One region of the Bradyrhizobium sp. GW821-FHT13H05 genome, then DNA from elsewhere that is predicted to be linked to it. Evidence: predicted binding sites of a transcription regulator. Region 1 holds the regulator's gene; the other holds the start of a gene.

Region 1 (7,890 bases):
CAGCATCGCCGGTCGCGGCGTCTATCTGCTCTCTTTCCTGCCGGAGTCCGACGTCAACCGCATTGTCGAATATTCCGCCAGCATCGGAAAGCGCTCCGTCGCCGTGCTCGTGCCCGACAATGCCTATGGCAATGTCGTCGAAGCCGCGGTGAAGGCGGCGGTGCCGCGCCGTGGCGGGCGCATCGTCGCGTTCGAGAAATACGGCGCCGATCGCGCCACGCCGGCGCGCACCGTGGCGCAGCAGCTCGGCGGTGCGGATGCGCTGTTCATTGCCGATGATGGCGACGCCGTCGTCACGGTTGCGGATGCGATGACCGCGGCGGGCGCCAATTTGCGCAACATCCAGCTGCTCGGCACCGGCCTGTGGGACAACCCGCGTGTCTACGCCAATTCGAGCTTGCAGGGCGGTCTCTACGCCGCGCCCGATCCGGCCGGCTTCCGCGGTTTCTCCGGTCGCTACCGCACCAAATACGGCGCCGAGCCGATCCGCACCGCGACGCTCGCCTATGACGCGGTCGCCCTCGTCGCCGCGCTCGCGCGCACGCAAGGCCCCACGCGCTTCTCGTCCGACGTGCTCACCAACCCCTCGGGCTTCGCCGGCATCGACGGCCTGTTCCGCTTCCGCGCCGACGGCACCAATGAACGCGGTCTTGCGGTGATGAAGGTGACGACCGGCGGCGGTGTGGCAGTCGCGGGCTCGCCGAAGAGTTTTGGGGCTTGATCGCTTCGTAGCCCGGATGGAGCGCAGCGCAATCCGGGGCGGTCTCACCACGCGGACAGAACCCGGATTACGCTGCGCTCCATCCGGGCTACGGCGTCTTGTTAAGCCGCCAAATCCGCGACCACCGCGTCCAGCACCGGGAATCCGCTGCTCGTCACGCGCAGCCGTCCCGTCGCATCGACCGTAATCGCACCCTCTTCGCGCAGCAGCGCGATGCGCTTGGGATCGAGCGGGCGGCCGGAGAGCGCTTTGTAGCGCTCGGGATCGATACCCTCCGCCAAACGCAATCCCATCAGCAAAAATTCGTCGGCGCGCTCTTCGCTGTTGAGGAGATCGTCGGTGACGTTGCCATGGCCGTTGGTCTCGACCCGCATCAGCCAGGCTTCGGGGCGCTTCTCGGTGGCGGTGGCATGGCGCACGCCGTCGATATCGAGCCTTCCATGCGCGCCGGGGCCGATGCCGGCATATTCATCGCCGCGCCAGTAGACCAGATTATGACGACATTCAGCGCCGCGCCGTGCGTGGTTTGAAATCTCGTAGGCGGGCAGGCCGAGCTTGTCGCAGGTTTCCTGCGTGACATCGTAGAGCGCGCGCGCGACCGCCTCATCCGGCGTCTTCAATTTGCCGGCCTGGTGCAGGCCGAAGAACGGCGTGCCTTCCTCGATCGTCAATTGATAGAGCGACAGATGCTCGGCGGCCTCATTGATCGCGAGCTTGAGTTCATCGGCCCACATCGCCGGCGTCTGGTCGGGACGGGCGTAGATCAGATCGAACGAATAACGCTCGAACGAGCGGCGCGCGATGGCGACGGCATCGAGCGCCTCGCGCGCGCTGTGCATGCGGCCGAGCGCCTTCAGCGAGACATCGTCGAGCGCCTGCACGCCGAGCGAGACACGATTGACGCCGGCTGAGCGATAGCCGGCAAAGCGCGTGGCTTCGACGCTGGTGGGGTTTGCTTCCAGCGTGACCTCGACGTCGCCAGCGACTTTCCAGTGCTTGCCGATGGCATCGAGCACCGCGCCGACGGTCGCCGGCTGCATCAGCGACGGCGTGCCGCCGCCGAGGAAAATCGAGGTCACCTCGCGGCCGGGCGCGCGCTGCGCGGTGGTTTCGATCTCACGCGCGAAAGCTGAAGCGAAGCGCGTCTCGTCGATCGCGGCGTGGCGGACGTGACTGTTGAAGTCGCAATAGGGGCACTTCGACAGGCAGAACGGCCAGTGCACATAGACGCCGAAAGCTTTGTTAGCGCGGCTCAAGGCAGATCTCCGCCAGTTTCACGAAGGCGCGGGCGCGGTGCGATAGGGCAAGGCCGAGCGGCGGCAGGCCGTGCTTCTCGATGCTGGTCATCTCGCCGAAGGTGCGGTCATGACCATTGGGCAAAAACATCGGATCGTAGCCGAAGCCGGCGGTGCCACGCGGCGGCCAGACCAGCGTGCCATCGACGCGCGCCTCGACCTCTTCGAGGTGATCGTCGGGCCATGCGACGCAGAGCGCGGAGACGAAGTGAGCCTTGCGCTTGTCGGGCGTGGTCGCGCCGCGTTCCTGCAACAGCCGTTCGATCCGCGTCATTGCCGCGGTGAAGTCTTTGGAGGGGCCGGCCCAGCGTGCGCTGTAGATGCCGGGAGCGCCGTCGAGCGCATCGACCACGATGCCGGAATCATCGGCGAAGGCCGGCAGCTTGGTCGCCTGCGCCGCCGCGATCGCCTTGATCGCGGCATTGCTGCGGAAGTCGTTGCCGGTCTCGTCAGGCTCGGGCAGGCCGAGCTCACCCGCCGACACCGCCTCGATGCCGTAAGGTGCCAAAAGCTCCTTCATCTCGGCGAGCTTGCCGGGATTGTGGGTGGCGATGATCAGCTTTCCGGTGATTCGGCGGTGCATGGGCCTATTGACTACGCGACGGCCAGTTTCTGCAAGTCCACGAGGCGCGCGATGCCCTTCTGGGCCAGCGCCATCAGCGCCAGGAGCTCGTCCTGCGTGAACGGCTCGCGTTCCGCGGTTCCCTGCACCTCGATGATGCGGCCGTCGCCGGTCATGACGAAATTGGCGTCGGTCTGCGCTTCCGAATCCTCGGCATAGTCGAGGTCGAGCACGGGCGTGCCGTTGTAGATGCCGCAGGAGATCGCGGCGACGTTGTCGCGCAGCACCTTGGCCTTGATCATGTTGCGCGCCTTCATCCAGCTGATGCAATCGGCGAGCGCGACCCAGGCGCCGGTGATGGAGGCCGTGCGCGTGCCGCCGTCGGCCTGCAGCACGTCGCAATCGACCGTGATCTGGCGCTCGCCGAGCGCTTCGAGATCGACGATGGTGCGAAGCGCGCGGCCGATCAGGCGCTGGATCTCGACGGTGCGGCCGCTCTGCTTGCCGGCGGAGGCTTCACGGCGGGTGCGTTCCGAGGTCGCGCGCGGCAGCATGCCGTATTCGGCGGTGACCCAGCCGCGGCCCTGGCCCTTCAGCCACGGCGGCAGGCGGTCTTCCAGCGTGGCGGTAACCAGCACATGGGTGTCGCCGAATTTCACCAGGCACGAGCCTTCCGCATATTTGACCACGCCACGCTCCAGCGTCACGGGGCGCAATTCGTCGGGCGCACGGCGGCTTGGCCGCATGGGAAATCCTCCAAAACTCTCGGGAAAAGCCTATTCGCGGTGCTTGTAGGTGGGGTGAGGGTGGGCGGCAAGGCCTTTTCGGTCCCCAGCCAAGTGCAAAACCACGCTTGTCAGGGGCCGTTCCGATGGCCAAATTGTAAGCACCTGAGAGGAGTTGCCGTCTGTGGCCCATCACGATCCGATCCATCTGATCGCGCCGCGCGCAGGCCTCGCCCAGCTCAACGAGCGTTCCCGCGACATCTTTCGTCAAATTGTCGAAAGCTATCTGGCGACCGGCGAGCCGGTCGGCTCGCGCAATATCTCCCGGCTGATCGCGATGCCGCTGTCGCCGGCCTCGGTCCGCAATGTCATGGCCGATCTGGAACAGCTCGGCCTGATCTATGCGCCGCACACCTCGGCCGGTCGTCTGCCGACGGAACTCGGCCTGCGCTTCTTCGTCGACGCCTTGATGCAGGTCGGCGACCTCAATGACGCCGAGCGGCAGTCGATCCAGAGCCAGTTGACGTCGGTGGGCCACGCCCAATCGGTCGAGGCCGCGCTGTCGGAAGCGCTGACGCGGCTATCCGGGCTCACCCGCGCCGCCGCCGTGGTGCTGACGCCAAAATCCAATTCGCGGCTGAAACATCTCGAATTCGTCCGGCTGGAACCGGAGAAGGCACTGGTGATCCTGGTCGGCGAGGACGGCCAGGTTGAAAACCGCGTGCTGACGCTGCCGCCCGGAGTTCCCTCCTCGGCGCTGACAGAGGCCGGCAATTTCCTCAATGCGCGCATCCGCGGCCGCACGCTGGCCGAGGCACGGCTCGAACTCGAAACCGCGCTCGGGGAAGCCCGCGCCGAGCTCGATCAGCTGACCCAGAAGGTGATTTCGGCCGGCATCGCCAGCTGGTCCGGCGGCGAGAATGAGGATCGCCAGCTCATCGTCCGCGGCCACGCCAATTTGCTGGAAGATCTGCACGCGCTGGAGGATCTGGAACGCGTTCGGCTGCTGTTCGACGATCTCGAGACCAAGCGCGGCGTGATCGATCTGCTCGGCCGGGCCGAGACGGCTGAGGGTGTACGCATCTTCATCGGCTCCGAGAACAAGCTGTTCTCGCTGTCGGGGTCCTCCACGATCATCTCGCCCTATCGGGATGCCGCCGGCCATATCGTCGGTGTTTTGGGCGTGATCGGGCCGACGCGGCTGAATTATGCCCGTGTGATCCCGACCGTGGATTACGCCGCCCGCATCGTCAGCCGGCTTCTGGGGGGCTGACCGGCGGCTCCTTCGATCACGGGCGCTTGATTTTCGGCGCCCGAAGCACGATATCCGGGCCAGCAAAATCCCGTAAGACGAGTTCGAAAAGAGAGCCGATGACCGATCGAGACCGGCAACCCGAAGACACGACCGCGCCGACAGGCGAGCCCGTGGCGTCGAAGCCCTACATCATGCCCGACGATCCCGAGCCCGGCTCGGTCGAGCTGTTGCAGAAGGAGGCCGCCGAGGCGCGCGATCGCATGCTGCGGACGCTGGCCGAGATGGAGAACCTGCGCAAGCGCACCGCCAAGGAGGTCGCTGACTCCAAGCTCTACGGCGTCACCGGCTTTGCCCGTGACGTGCTCGACATCGCCGACAATCTCCAGCGCGCGCTCGATGCCGTTCCGGCGGAAGCGCGGGCCAATGCCGATGCCGGCCTGAAGGGGCTGATCGAGGGCGTCGAGCTTACCGAGCGCTCGCTGCTCAACGCGCTGGAAAAGCACGGCGTGAAGAAATTCGATCCGTCAGGCCAGAAGTTCGATCCGAACTTCCAGCAGGCGATGTTCGAGGTGCCTGATCCGTCAGTGCCCGCCGGCACCGTCGTGCAGGTCATGCAGGCCGGCTACACCATCGGCGAGCGCGTGCTGCGTCCCGCCTTGGTCGGTGTCGCCAAGGGCGGTGCGAAGGCCGCGCCCGCGGCGAACAGCAACGAAGCTAACTGAGCGGCGTAAGCGTCGCTTACGCGCTCGCCGCGATATCCGCGGACTGAATCCGCTTCACGCCGGCCTTGGCCATATCGGCCCAGGCCTTTGCGAGCGAGCCCTGCGTGTCGATGCCGCGGCAGGCGTCTTCCACGACGTAGACCTCAAAACCCGCCTTGCGCGCGTCGAGCGCGGTCCAGGCGACGCAGAAGTCTGTCGCGAGGCCTGCGACGAAGACACGCTTGATCTTGCGGCCTTTCAGATAGCCGGCAAGGCCGGTCGAGGTCTTGCCGTCGGCCTCGAGGAAGGCCGAGTAGCTGTCGACGTCCTTGTGAAAACCCTTGCGGATGATGAGCTCGGCGTGCGGGATCGCGAGATCCTTCGACAGCGCCGCGCCGTCGGTGCCCTGCACGCAATGGTCGGGCCACAGCACCTGCTTGCCGTAGGGAAGGTCGACGGTCTCGAACGGCTTCTTGCCGGAGTGAACCGACGCAAACGAAATGTGGCCGGGCGTGTGCCAGTCCTGCGTCATCACCACGTTCGAAAACGCCTTCGCCATCTTGTTGATGACGGGCACCACCTGCTCGCCTTCCTTCACCGCGAGGCTGCCGCCGGGCAGGAAGCAGTTCTGCACGTCGATCACGAGCAGCGCGGATGCATCATCGGGCTTGATCGATGCGGCCGCAAACAGCGCGGTTGGCATGAGGGTCGAAAGCGCCGTGGTCCCAAGCGCTGCCAGGATTTGTCGTCGATCGAGCATCGTTCGCCTCCCCTTGGGATGATCCAACGGGAGGCAAGCCTAGTTCCGTTCGTATACGAACAGAAGCCCGAAAATGCAGCCGGTTCTGGTGAGTAATCGAGCGTGAGCCGCACACTCGGTGCACCTCGCCCGCTTGCGGGAGAGGTCGGCGCGCGAAGCGCGGCGGGTGAGGGTTCTGTCCTCTGGGGGATTGTCCCGTTGCGGAAACACCCTCTCCGCCGCCCTCCCCCGCAGGCGGGGGAGGGAGTGCATCTCGTTCGGAGATGCAGCTAGCCCTTCGGCTGAATCCCGTCGCGCACGGCGCGGAAGCGGGTGAAGGCGGTGGGCCACTGCTCGCGCGGGGCGCTGGCGACGATACGCAGCGAGGCGCCGCCGTTGCTGAAGCGAATCCACTGCACCACGGTGACCGGGGTCTTGTCCTTGCCGCTGACGCCGTCGATCCTTGTCTCAAAGCCCTGCTGGCCGTTGATGCGGATCGGCTCCGACATGGTGACGCGCGATTCGCGCACGCCGGGAATCTGCAGCGCCGCCTCCTGGGCGAAGCGGGCGCGGTCGTCGGCGGCTTGCGGGGTGGCGCCGATCAGGCCGAGGATCATGAACGGCTTCGACTCGTAACCCGTGCTCTCGTCGCCGTCGGCCAGGATGATGCTGGAGCCCGGCGCCAGCGTGCGGATGTCCTTGAACTCGGCAAGATCGGTGATCTTGAACGGCATCAGAGCGATCTGCTCGTCGGCCGAGACCTGCTTGCGGGTGACGGTGCTCGCAAACATCTGCCGCACCGCCTCGTCGGTGTAGATCTTGGTCGCATTCTCGGGGATCTGCACCGCGACATAGCCGGAGAAGCCGGCGCCCGGCACGATCATCGAATAGCGCTTCACTGCCGTCTCGCCGGCCTTGCCGCTCTCGGTGGTGAAATAGGCAAGGCCAGCCGGCGTCTCGATCTTGTCCTGCTTGACGCCATTGGTGCCCGCCGGATTGGCGTTGAAGGCGCTCACGACCTCGCCATAGGCGGCCGGCGGCAGCTCGGTGATCAGCACCTTGACGCCGCCGTCCTCGCTCTCGAAGCCCGGAAAGGTTTTTGCCGTGCTCAGGCCGACCAGCGGCACCATGCCGAGACGAAGTCCGGGCGGGTAGACGGCGTCGGCGGCCATGGCCGGAAGCGCGGTGGCAATGAGGAGGGCGAGCGCGGCGAGGGGGCGGATCAGCTTCATGGGCACTCTGATTGGTTCACATTGAGGCCGTTCGATGGTCGGCCACCGGGCCGCTTTGTCGCGCGAAGCGGCCTCAGCGCGGCTGTCGGCCGGTCGCCTTTTAGCGGGTTTGGCCTTGCCGTAACAGGGTGGGGCAGATGGCGGTGGCGGGGTCCGCGAATTCCCGGACCTGTTAATATTTCCTCACCCGCAAGGGCGGTCGAGCCCGGATATGATCGTCCAAAACCCAATGTTTTCACGGCCGAAACGTAGCTTCGGTCCTTGCGGCCCCCTCCCCCCCTCCTATATGAGCGTCAACCATCGCAATATCGCGAATGTTTGATCTTAGGGGGTTTCGGTTCGGGTGCCTTCTGGGCCCAGCCAACCTGCCGCAAAAACAAGGATATCAGGACCATGGGAAAGGTCATTGGGATCGACCTCGGCACCACGAATTCGTGCGTCGCCGTAATGGATGGCAAAAACGCCAAAGTCATCGAGAATTCCGAAGGCATGCGCACGACGCCTTCGATCGTCGCCGTGACGGACGACGGTGAGCGCCTCGTCGGCCAGCCTGCCAAGCGCCAGGCCGTTACCAATCCGGAGCGTACGTTCTTCGCAGTGAAGCGCCTCATCGGCCGCCGCTACGACGACCCGATGGTCGAGAAGGACAAGAAGCTCGTT
Region 2 (7,890 bases), on a different contig from region 1:
CTCTTGGGTCACGCTCGGACCGTCCGCCTCCTGGATGTCGCCGAGCCCCGCGTGGCTGACGCGGACCTTCTTGTCAACAGCGGGCGGCTCCGGCGCTCTTCCGGCATTGCGTTTGCAACGCACGCGCGGCCATAATCATTGGGGGTTTGGGGACATCATGCTGCGACTGCAATCGGCACTCGGCGTTTTCGCATTGCTGTTGATCGCCTGGGTGCTGAGCGAGAATCGCCGCGCGGTCTCGGCTCGCCAGGCCGCGACCGGCCTCGTTGCGACCTTCGTCACCGCGATCGTGCTGTTGAAAGTGCCCGTCGTCGCGCGTGCCTTCGGCGCCATCAACGACGCGGTCGGCGCCATCTCCGCGGCCTCGCGCGCCGGCTCCTCCTTCGTGTTCGGCTATATCGGCGGCGGCGCCCTGCCCTTCGATCTGAAGGTGCCGGGCGCCGATTTCATCCTGGCCTTCCAGGCGCTGCCGATCGTGCTGGTCATGAGCGTGCTGACGACACTGCTGTTCTATTGGCGCGTGTTGCCGCCGATCGTGCGCGGCATGGCCTGGCTGCTGGAGCGCACGCTCGGCGTCGGCGGCGCGGTCGGGCTCTCGACCGCCGCCAACATCTTTCTCGGCATGGTCGAGGCGCCGCTGTTCGTGCGGCCGTATCTGGCACAGATGTCCCGCAGCGAATTGTTTCTGGTGATGACCGGCGGCATGGCCGGCATCGCCGGCACCGTGCTGGTGCTCTATGCGACGCTGCTTGCGCCCCTCATCCCCGATGCCGCCGCGCATTTCGTCATCGCTTCGGTGCTGGGCGCACCGGCTGCGATCCTCGTCAGCCTGATCATGGTGCCCGAGACGAGTGACAAGCGCACCGGCGGCGCGCTGGAGGATCCCGAGATGGAGGTCTCCGGCACGATGGACGCGATCGTGAAAGGCACCGGTGCGGGGATCGAGCTGCTGATCAACATCGTCGCGATGCTGCTGGTGCTGGTGGCGCTGGTCTATCTCGTCAACGCCATGCTGGGCTTGCTGCCGAACATTGGCGGCGCGGCGATCTCGCTACAGCGCCTGCTTGGGCTGGTGATGGCGCCGGTATGCTGGCTGATGGGATTGCCCTGGGATCAGGCAGTCACTGCCGGCAGCCTGATGGGCACGAAAACCGTCCTCAACGAATTGATCGCCTATGTCGACTTCTCAAAGCTGCCGCCCGATACGCTCGATCCGCGCTCGCGCCTGATCATGCTCTACGCGATGTGCGGCTTCGCCAACTTCGCCAGCCTCGGCATCATGATCGGCGGCCTCGGCGTCATGGCGCCGGAGCGGCGCGAGGAGATCAACGCGCTGGGGCTGAAGTCGATCGTGTCGGGCACGCTGACGACGTGTTTGATGGGGGCGGTGGTGGGGGTGTTGACGTAAATCTCTCCGCCGTCATTGCGAGCGCAGCGAAGCAATCCAGAAATACATTCGCGGAGACAATCTGGATTGCTTCGCTACGCTCGCAATGACGGGGAGAGAGCCGTAGCCCCCTCGCCAAGTCAGCGGATGCCCTGAGCCAAATCTGCAGCCACGGTCCGAAATGCCACGATCGCACGATCAATATCCGCATCGTCGATATGGCGATGGGTCACGCAGCGCAATCGCTGCTTGCCCCAGGGTCTCGCCTTCACGCCTGCCCTCTCCAGAGCCTCCGACCATTTGGTGCTGTCGCGTCCGGAGAGTGAGACGTCGACCTGCACGATATTCGTCCGCGGGATTGTCGCGCTCAGCTTTGGATGCATCCCGTTCAATGCATCACTCAGGGCTCGTGCACGCCGGTGGTCCTCGCCCAGACGCGCACCCATGACCTGAACGGCCTCAAGGCCGGCGGCGGCCAGGACGCCGATCTGGCGCTGCGTGCCTCCCAGCATGCGGCGAAACCTGCGGCTCCGGTCGATCACGGCGCGCGGCCCGGCGAGCACGGCCCCGGCGGGTGCGCTCAGGCCCTTCGACAGACACAGGGAGACCGTGTCGCAATGGCTCGCGACCTCCGCCGGCGTCGTTTCAAGGGCGACCGCGGCGTTGAAGAGCCGCGCGCCGTCGAGATGCACCGGGATGCCGCGGGCCGCAGCCATGGCGTGCACGGCCTGCATATGCGCCAACGGCAGCACGGCGCCGCTCGCGTTGTTGTGCGAGGTTTCCATCGCGACCATGGCGGTCCTGAGCTTGAGCCCTTCGCCCTGCAAGGCGTCTTCCAGCAAATTCAGGTCCATCGCGCCGTCGGTGCCGGCAATGGCGAGGTAGAACTGTCCTGTAAACGTCGCCGCCCCTCGTTCGGAGACGTACATATGGGCATTCGCTTCCAACGCGATCTGTTCACTGCGCTGCGACTGCGCCAGCGTCGCGAGCAGATTGGCCATGGTGCAGCTCGGCACAAACAAGCCGGCGTCCTTGCCCAACGCCGCGGCCGCGACGGCCTCCAGCTCCCTTGCCGTGGGGTCACCGTCCAGCCCGTCATCACCAAGCGGCGCCGAAGCCATGCGGGCATACATCGCCTCGGTCGGCTTGGTCACCGTATCGCTGCGAAGGTCGATGGGCGGCAACCCGGCGCCTGCCGGGTTCGTCTCGTGTTGATGTGCCATTGCGGACCCTCTCAAGCGCCTGGCGCTTCATTCGTAGGCTGCGGGATCGCCGGAATCGGTCGGGTTGGCCAGCGCCCGCTTGAGGGCGGCGCTCATCGGAAATTTCAGGTTGAGACCATGCGGCGGGATCGGTGAATTGAAATATTTGTCGTAGAGCGCCGCAATCTGTCCGCTCTTCATCATGTCGATCACGGCCTCGTCGACGACCTTCTTGAAAGCAGGATCATCCTTGGGTTCGACGATGCCGTAAGGCGCCGTCTCGAGCCCCTTGCTGCCGATCACGAAGTCATCCGGCGTCCTTGACGTGGCAACCGTGGCGTAGGCGAGACCGTCATCGTTGGCGGTGCCGGCCACCCGGCCGGTCGACAGCATCAGGAAGGTCTCGGCGGTGTCCTTGCCCGGCACGACCGTGATACCAAGATTGTTCTTGGCGTTGATCAGCGTAATCACCTTGAAAGTCTGGCCGCCGGCCTGGGCGGCGATCGCCTTGCCGCGAAACGAATTCGGGTCGTTGACATCGACCCCGCCATCCCTCCGCGCGACGAGAACGACCTGCGCAACGAAAGTGGTCGGAGCAAAGGCGACGAGTTTATGGCGCTCGATATTATTGGTCGTGTTGCCGCATTCGAGATCGATCGTGCCGTTGGCGAGCAGCTGAATACGTGTGGCCGAAGTTATGGGAGCATAGCGAATCTCGAGCTTGGGGAGCTTGAGGGCCGCCTTGATCGACTGCACCACCTGTTCGCAGATTTCCACGCTGTAGCCGATGGGCTTCTGGTTGGCGTCAAGATAGGCGAAGGGCACCGAGGTCTCGGGGTATCCCAATGTGATCGAGCCGTTCTCACGGATCTTGTCCAGCCTGCCCGCCCCCTGGGCCACGGCCTCGCTGGACAGAAGAACGACAGCGACGGTCGCCTTGGCGAATAGCTTGGCGAGTGCCTTGATCGTTGTCGCTTTCATGTCGTCCCTCTCTTGGCGAATCTCTTGACGAATCTCTTGGCAAATGTCCGTGACGCCATCCGCGGCGGGTGAGCAACGACGGGACACCTCGATGCGAACGGATTGATGCTCTGGACTATCGTCCAAAAGCCCGATCAGATGGAAATTCCAGTTTCACACTCTCCTATACGGATTTGATATGGCCACCAGACGCATGGGCTTGAAGCATGTGGAGGCTTTTCGCGCAGTCTTCGTGACGGGATCGATGACGCAGGCGGCTCAGCGCATGCACACCTCGCAGCCCCAGATCAGCCGCCTGATCGGACAGCTGGAGGCGATCACGCAATTCCCGCTGTTCGACCGCAGTGGCGGCCGCCTCCGCCCGACCGTGGACGGATCGCGCTTCTTCCAGGAGGTCGAGAAGACTTTCATCGGCCTGGCCGGACTGGAGGCCAGCGCAGCCAGCATCCGCTCGTTCGGCATGGGGCGGCTAAGCGTTGCGGCGATGCCGCGCCTGGCTGGCGGCCTGCTGACGCGCATCGCGGCGCGCTTCAAAGTGGACTATCCGCATGTGATGGTCTCGATCCGATCCGGCACGGCGAGCGCCGTGCACGACTGGGTCAGTTCCGGGCTTTGCGACATGGGGCTGGCCATGCTCTACGACGAGGTTGCGGGGGTGCATGTCGAGCCGGTGCTCAAGACACGCTGCGTCGCGATCATGCCAAAGGGGCATCGTCTTGCGCAGAAGAAGACGCTGCGCGCTGCCGATTTTGCCGACGAGGCCTTCATCTCCTTCGCCACCGGCAGCCCGCTCTACGATCGTATCGATACCATCTTCGCGCAGGCGGGCGTCACGCGCCGCATCGTTGCCGAGACCGATCTTGGCGCATCGGTCTGCGCCCTGGTCGCGGCGGATCTCGGCATCAGCATTATCAACCCGATCGCCGCGCATGACGAAAGCACCGGCGCGGCTCTGATCACGCGTCCCTTCAATCCGGCTGTCCCCGTCACGATCGCGCTGCTCTATCCACCCTACGCGGCGCGCGGCCGGTTGATCGATGTCTTTGGCGAATATGCTCGCAAGATCATGAGCGAAGAACTGGGCTATCTCGAGCGGTAATCGGCCAGTGCAATCCGGGGGCTGTTGGCTGCCGTAGCCCGGATGGAGCGAAGCGCAATCCGGGCTACAGGAGCCCGTCATTGCGAGCGCAGCAGAGCAATCCAGAATCTTTCCCCAGTGACAGCCTGGATTGCTTTGCTGCGCTCGCATTGCCGACGGCGAGATCACCTACGCCTTCAACTCAACCGTCTTGAACTCCGCCGGCAAAATCACTTCCAGCAGTTCGACGTCATCCGAATAGTCCAGGATCATGTGCTTGATCTTCGGCGGCTGGGTCCAGGCGCTGCCTTCTTTCATCAGCGTCTCGCCCTGCCCGTCCATGTAGGTCTTCACCCAGCCCTTGAGGACGTAGACCATCTGGAAGTCGACATCATGGAAGTGCAGCTTCGACACTTCATGCGGATCGCAGGGGCCTTGCAGGCGGATCACGTGGGCCTGTGCCAAGCCATGCGAAGCTTCGGCAATACCGAGGTCGCGGTATTTTGCGTACGTGCGAAGACCGTCGGCCTTGAAGTCTTCCTCGCGGTGATGGCTGATGGCGATGCGCTGCCTGGGACGGGCGGGCTTTTTCGCCGCTGATTTGGCCGGCGTTTTGCTTGCCTTCGATTTCACGACCTTGCGCGCAACGGGTCGCACGGCGACCTTGGCTCCGCTCCGCTTCTTCACCGCGACTTGCACTGCGCTGCGCGATTTCACCTTCTTGGCCATGCGCGGCCTCCCCTGTTGTTATGGGAGGAGGCTAGCACGGAATGCGCGTTCGTAGGGTGGGTTAGCGTCAGCGTAACCCACCATGCATCCGCAAGCGCGGAGCGAAGTTGGTGGATTGCGCCCAGCGGTTTGCGCTTCGCGCAATCCGCGGGGCTAATCCACCCCACGAAATCCCGCCTCAATGCAGCCGGAACACGCCATCCACGGCGCGCAGCTCGGCCGGCTTGATCAGCTTGGAGTGCGCGACGGTCACCGAGTAGAGCGGACCGTCGAGCTTCTCCTGCCAGAACGCCAGGAAATCCTTCAGCGCCGGAAATTTCGGGAAGAGATCGTAGTTCTGCCAGACATAGGTCTGAAGCAGCGAGGGATGATCCGGCATCCGGTAGAGGATTTCCGCCGTCGTCAGCCCGTAACCCAACACCTGTTTCCGGAAGTCGTCGGAAACAACCCCAACCCGCGAGACCATGCCAACCTCCTTTGCAGGAGCGCATATTCAAGGGGTGGCTTTCCGGTACGCTGCTTACGAGCCACCCGGTGGAGATGCGCTCACATGAGAGAAATGTGACGCAAACTGACAATCCATCTCAAGCCCAAAAGTTTAACAAGCTGTTGAAATTCAATGCGTTAGCAGCAGACATGACTCCGTGCTAATACGGTCCCCCAAGGGGGCCTCGAAGAGGCCCTCCGAGGCGGTTAACGATGGTAAAGGAAACTGGCAGACGGCGCTTTCGAGTGCTTATTTTTCTGCTAGAAGCCCTTGCCCCCGCAAATATCCTGGCTTATTTGAGCTTCACCCGCATTGGCACTCGCGGGTATCGATTGCTAACACCCTTAAAACATCAATCTGAGCAAATGCTTAGGAGGACTGCATGAAATTCCGTCCGCTTCACGACCGCGTCGTGGTCAAGCGCATCGACGCAGAAGAGAAGACCGCTGGCGGCATCATCATTCCCGACACTGCCAAGGAAAAGCCTTCGCAGGGCGAAGTCGTCGCCGTCGGCCCTGGTGGCCGCGACGAAGCCGGCAAGCTGATCCCGATCGACCTGAAGGTCGGCGACCGCGTGCTGTTCGGCAAGTGGTCCGGCACTGAGGTCAAGATCGACAGCGTCGATCTCTTGATCATGAAGGAAAGCGACATCATGGGCGTCCTCGACGTCCCCGCTTCCAAGAAGAAGGCGGCCTAAGAGCCCCCTCTCTCTCCCAGCTAACACCTAAGGAAAAATCCAGATGGCAGCTAAAGAAGTCAAATTCTCCGTCGATGCGCGCGACAAGATGCTTCGCGGCGTCGACATCCTCGCCAATGCGGTGAAGGTCACGCTCGGCCCGAAGGGCCGCAACGTCGTGCTCGACAAGTCGTTCGGCGCTCCCCGCATCACCAAGGACGGCGTCACCGTCGCCAAGGAGATCGAGCTCGAGGACAAGTTCGAGAACATGGGCGCGCAGATGGTGCGCGAAGTCGCCTCCAAGTCCGCTGACGCGGCCGGCGACGGCACCACCACCGCCACCGTGCTGGCCCAGGCGATCGTGCGCGAAGGCGCCAAGTCAGTTGCCGCCGGCATGAACCCGATGGACCTCAAGCGCGGTATCGACCTCGCGGTCGAGGCCGTCGTTGCGGACCTCGTCAAGAACTCCAAGAAGGTCACCTCGAACGAAGAGATCGCCCAGGTCGGCACCATCTCGGCGAACGGCGACCAGGAGATCGGCAAGTTCCTGTCCGACGCCATGAAGAAGGTCGGCAACGAGGGTGTCATCACCGTCGAGGAAGCCAAGTCGCTCGAGACCGAACTCGACGTCGTCGAGGGCATGCAGTTCGACCGCGGCTACATCTCGCCCTACTTCGTCACCAACGCCGACAAGATGCGCGTTGAGATGGACGACGCCTACATCCTCATCAACGAGAAGAAGCTCTCCTCGCTGAACGAGCTGCTTCCGCTGCTCGAGGCCGTGGTGCAGACCGGCAAGCCGCTGGTCATCGTCGCCGAGGACGTCGAAGGCGAAGCCCTCGCCACCCTCGTCGTCAACCGCCTCCGTGGCGGCCTGAAGGTCGCGGCCGTCAAGGCTCCGGGCTTCGGCGATCGCCGCAAGGCCATGCTGCAGGACATCGCGATCCTGACCGGCGGCCAGGCGATCTCGGAAGATCTCGGCATCAAGCTCGAGAACGTCACGCTCAACATGCTCGGTCGCGCCAAGAAGGTGATGATCGACAAGGAGAACACCACGATCGTCAACGGCGCCGGCAAGAAGGCCGACATCGAGGCGCGCGTGTCGCAGATCAAGGCGCAGATCGAGGAAACCACCTCGGACTACGACCGTGAGAAGCTCCAGGAGCGTCTCGCCAAGCTCGCAGGCGGCGTCGCGGTGATCCGCGTCGGCGGCGCGACCGAGGTCGAGGTGAAGGAGCGCAAGGATCGCGTTGATGACGCGATGCACGCGACCCGCGCTGCGGTCGAGGAAGGCATCGTCCCGGGCGGCGGCGTCGCCCTGCTCCGTGCTTCCGAGCAGCTCAAGGGCCT

Evidence for each region. The regulator HrcA, encoded in region 1, represses chaperone genes, less so after heat shock. The targets are predictions, from matches to a motif close to GTTAGCACTCNCNNNNNGNGAGTGCTAAC.
Region 2: a site for HrcA is predicted at 6,176-6,204, ahead of AC1RR3_RS11815 (co-chaperone GroES). Genes of this name have one in related genera too.

What each region holds. Positions count from the first base shown of each region.
Region 1 covers NZ_JBXAPO010000005.1:462,203-470,092, reverse strand. The annotation lists gene AC1RR3_RS18905 (penicillin-binding protein activator) at 1-721, shown strand, start outside; gene hemW (radical SAM family heme chaperone HemW) at 823-1,977, opposite strand; gene rdgB (RdgB/HAM1 family non-canonical purine NTP pyrophosphatase) at 1,964-2,599, opposite strand; gene rph (ribonuclease PH) at 2,611-3,324, opposite strand; gene hrcA (heat-inducible transcriptional repressor HrcA) at 3,488-4,576, shown strand; gene grpE (nucleotide exchange factor GrpE) at 4,675-5,280, shown strand; gene pncA (bifunctional nicotinamidase/pyrazinamidase) at 5,297-6,019, opposite strand; gene AC1RR3_RS18870 (hypothetical protein) at 6,289-7,230, opposite strand; gene dnaK (molecular chaperone DnaK) at 7,624-7,890, shown strand, end outside.
Region 2 covers NZ_JBXAPO010000003.1:613,181-621,070, reverse strand. The annotation lists gene AC1RR3_RS11845 (NupC/NupG family nucleoside CNT transporter) at 158-1,408, shown strand; gene AC1RR3_RS11840 (threonine aldolase family protein) at 1,528-2,610, opposite strand; gene AC1RR3_RS11835 (amino acid ABC transporter substrate-binding protein) at 2,638-3,570, opposite strand; gene AC1RR3_RS11830 (LysR substrate-binding domain-containing protein) at 3,749-4,669, shown strand; gene AC1RR3_RS11825 (cupin domain-containing protein) at 4,838-5,377, opposite strand; gene AC1RR3_RS11820 (usg protein) at 5,556-5,843, opposite strand; gene AC1RR3_RS11815 (co-chaperone GroES) at 6,247-6,561, shown strand; gene groL (chaperonin GroEL) at 6,605-7,890, shown strand, end outside.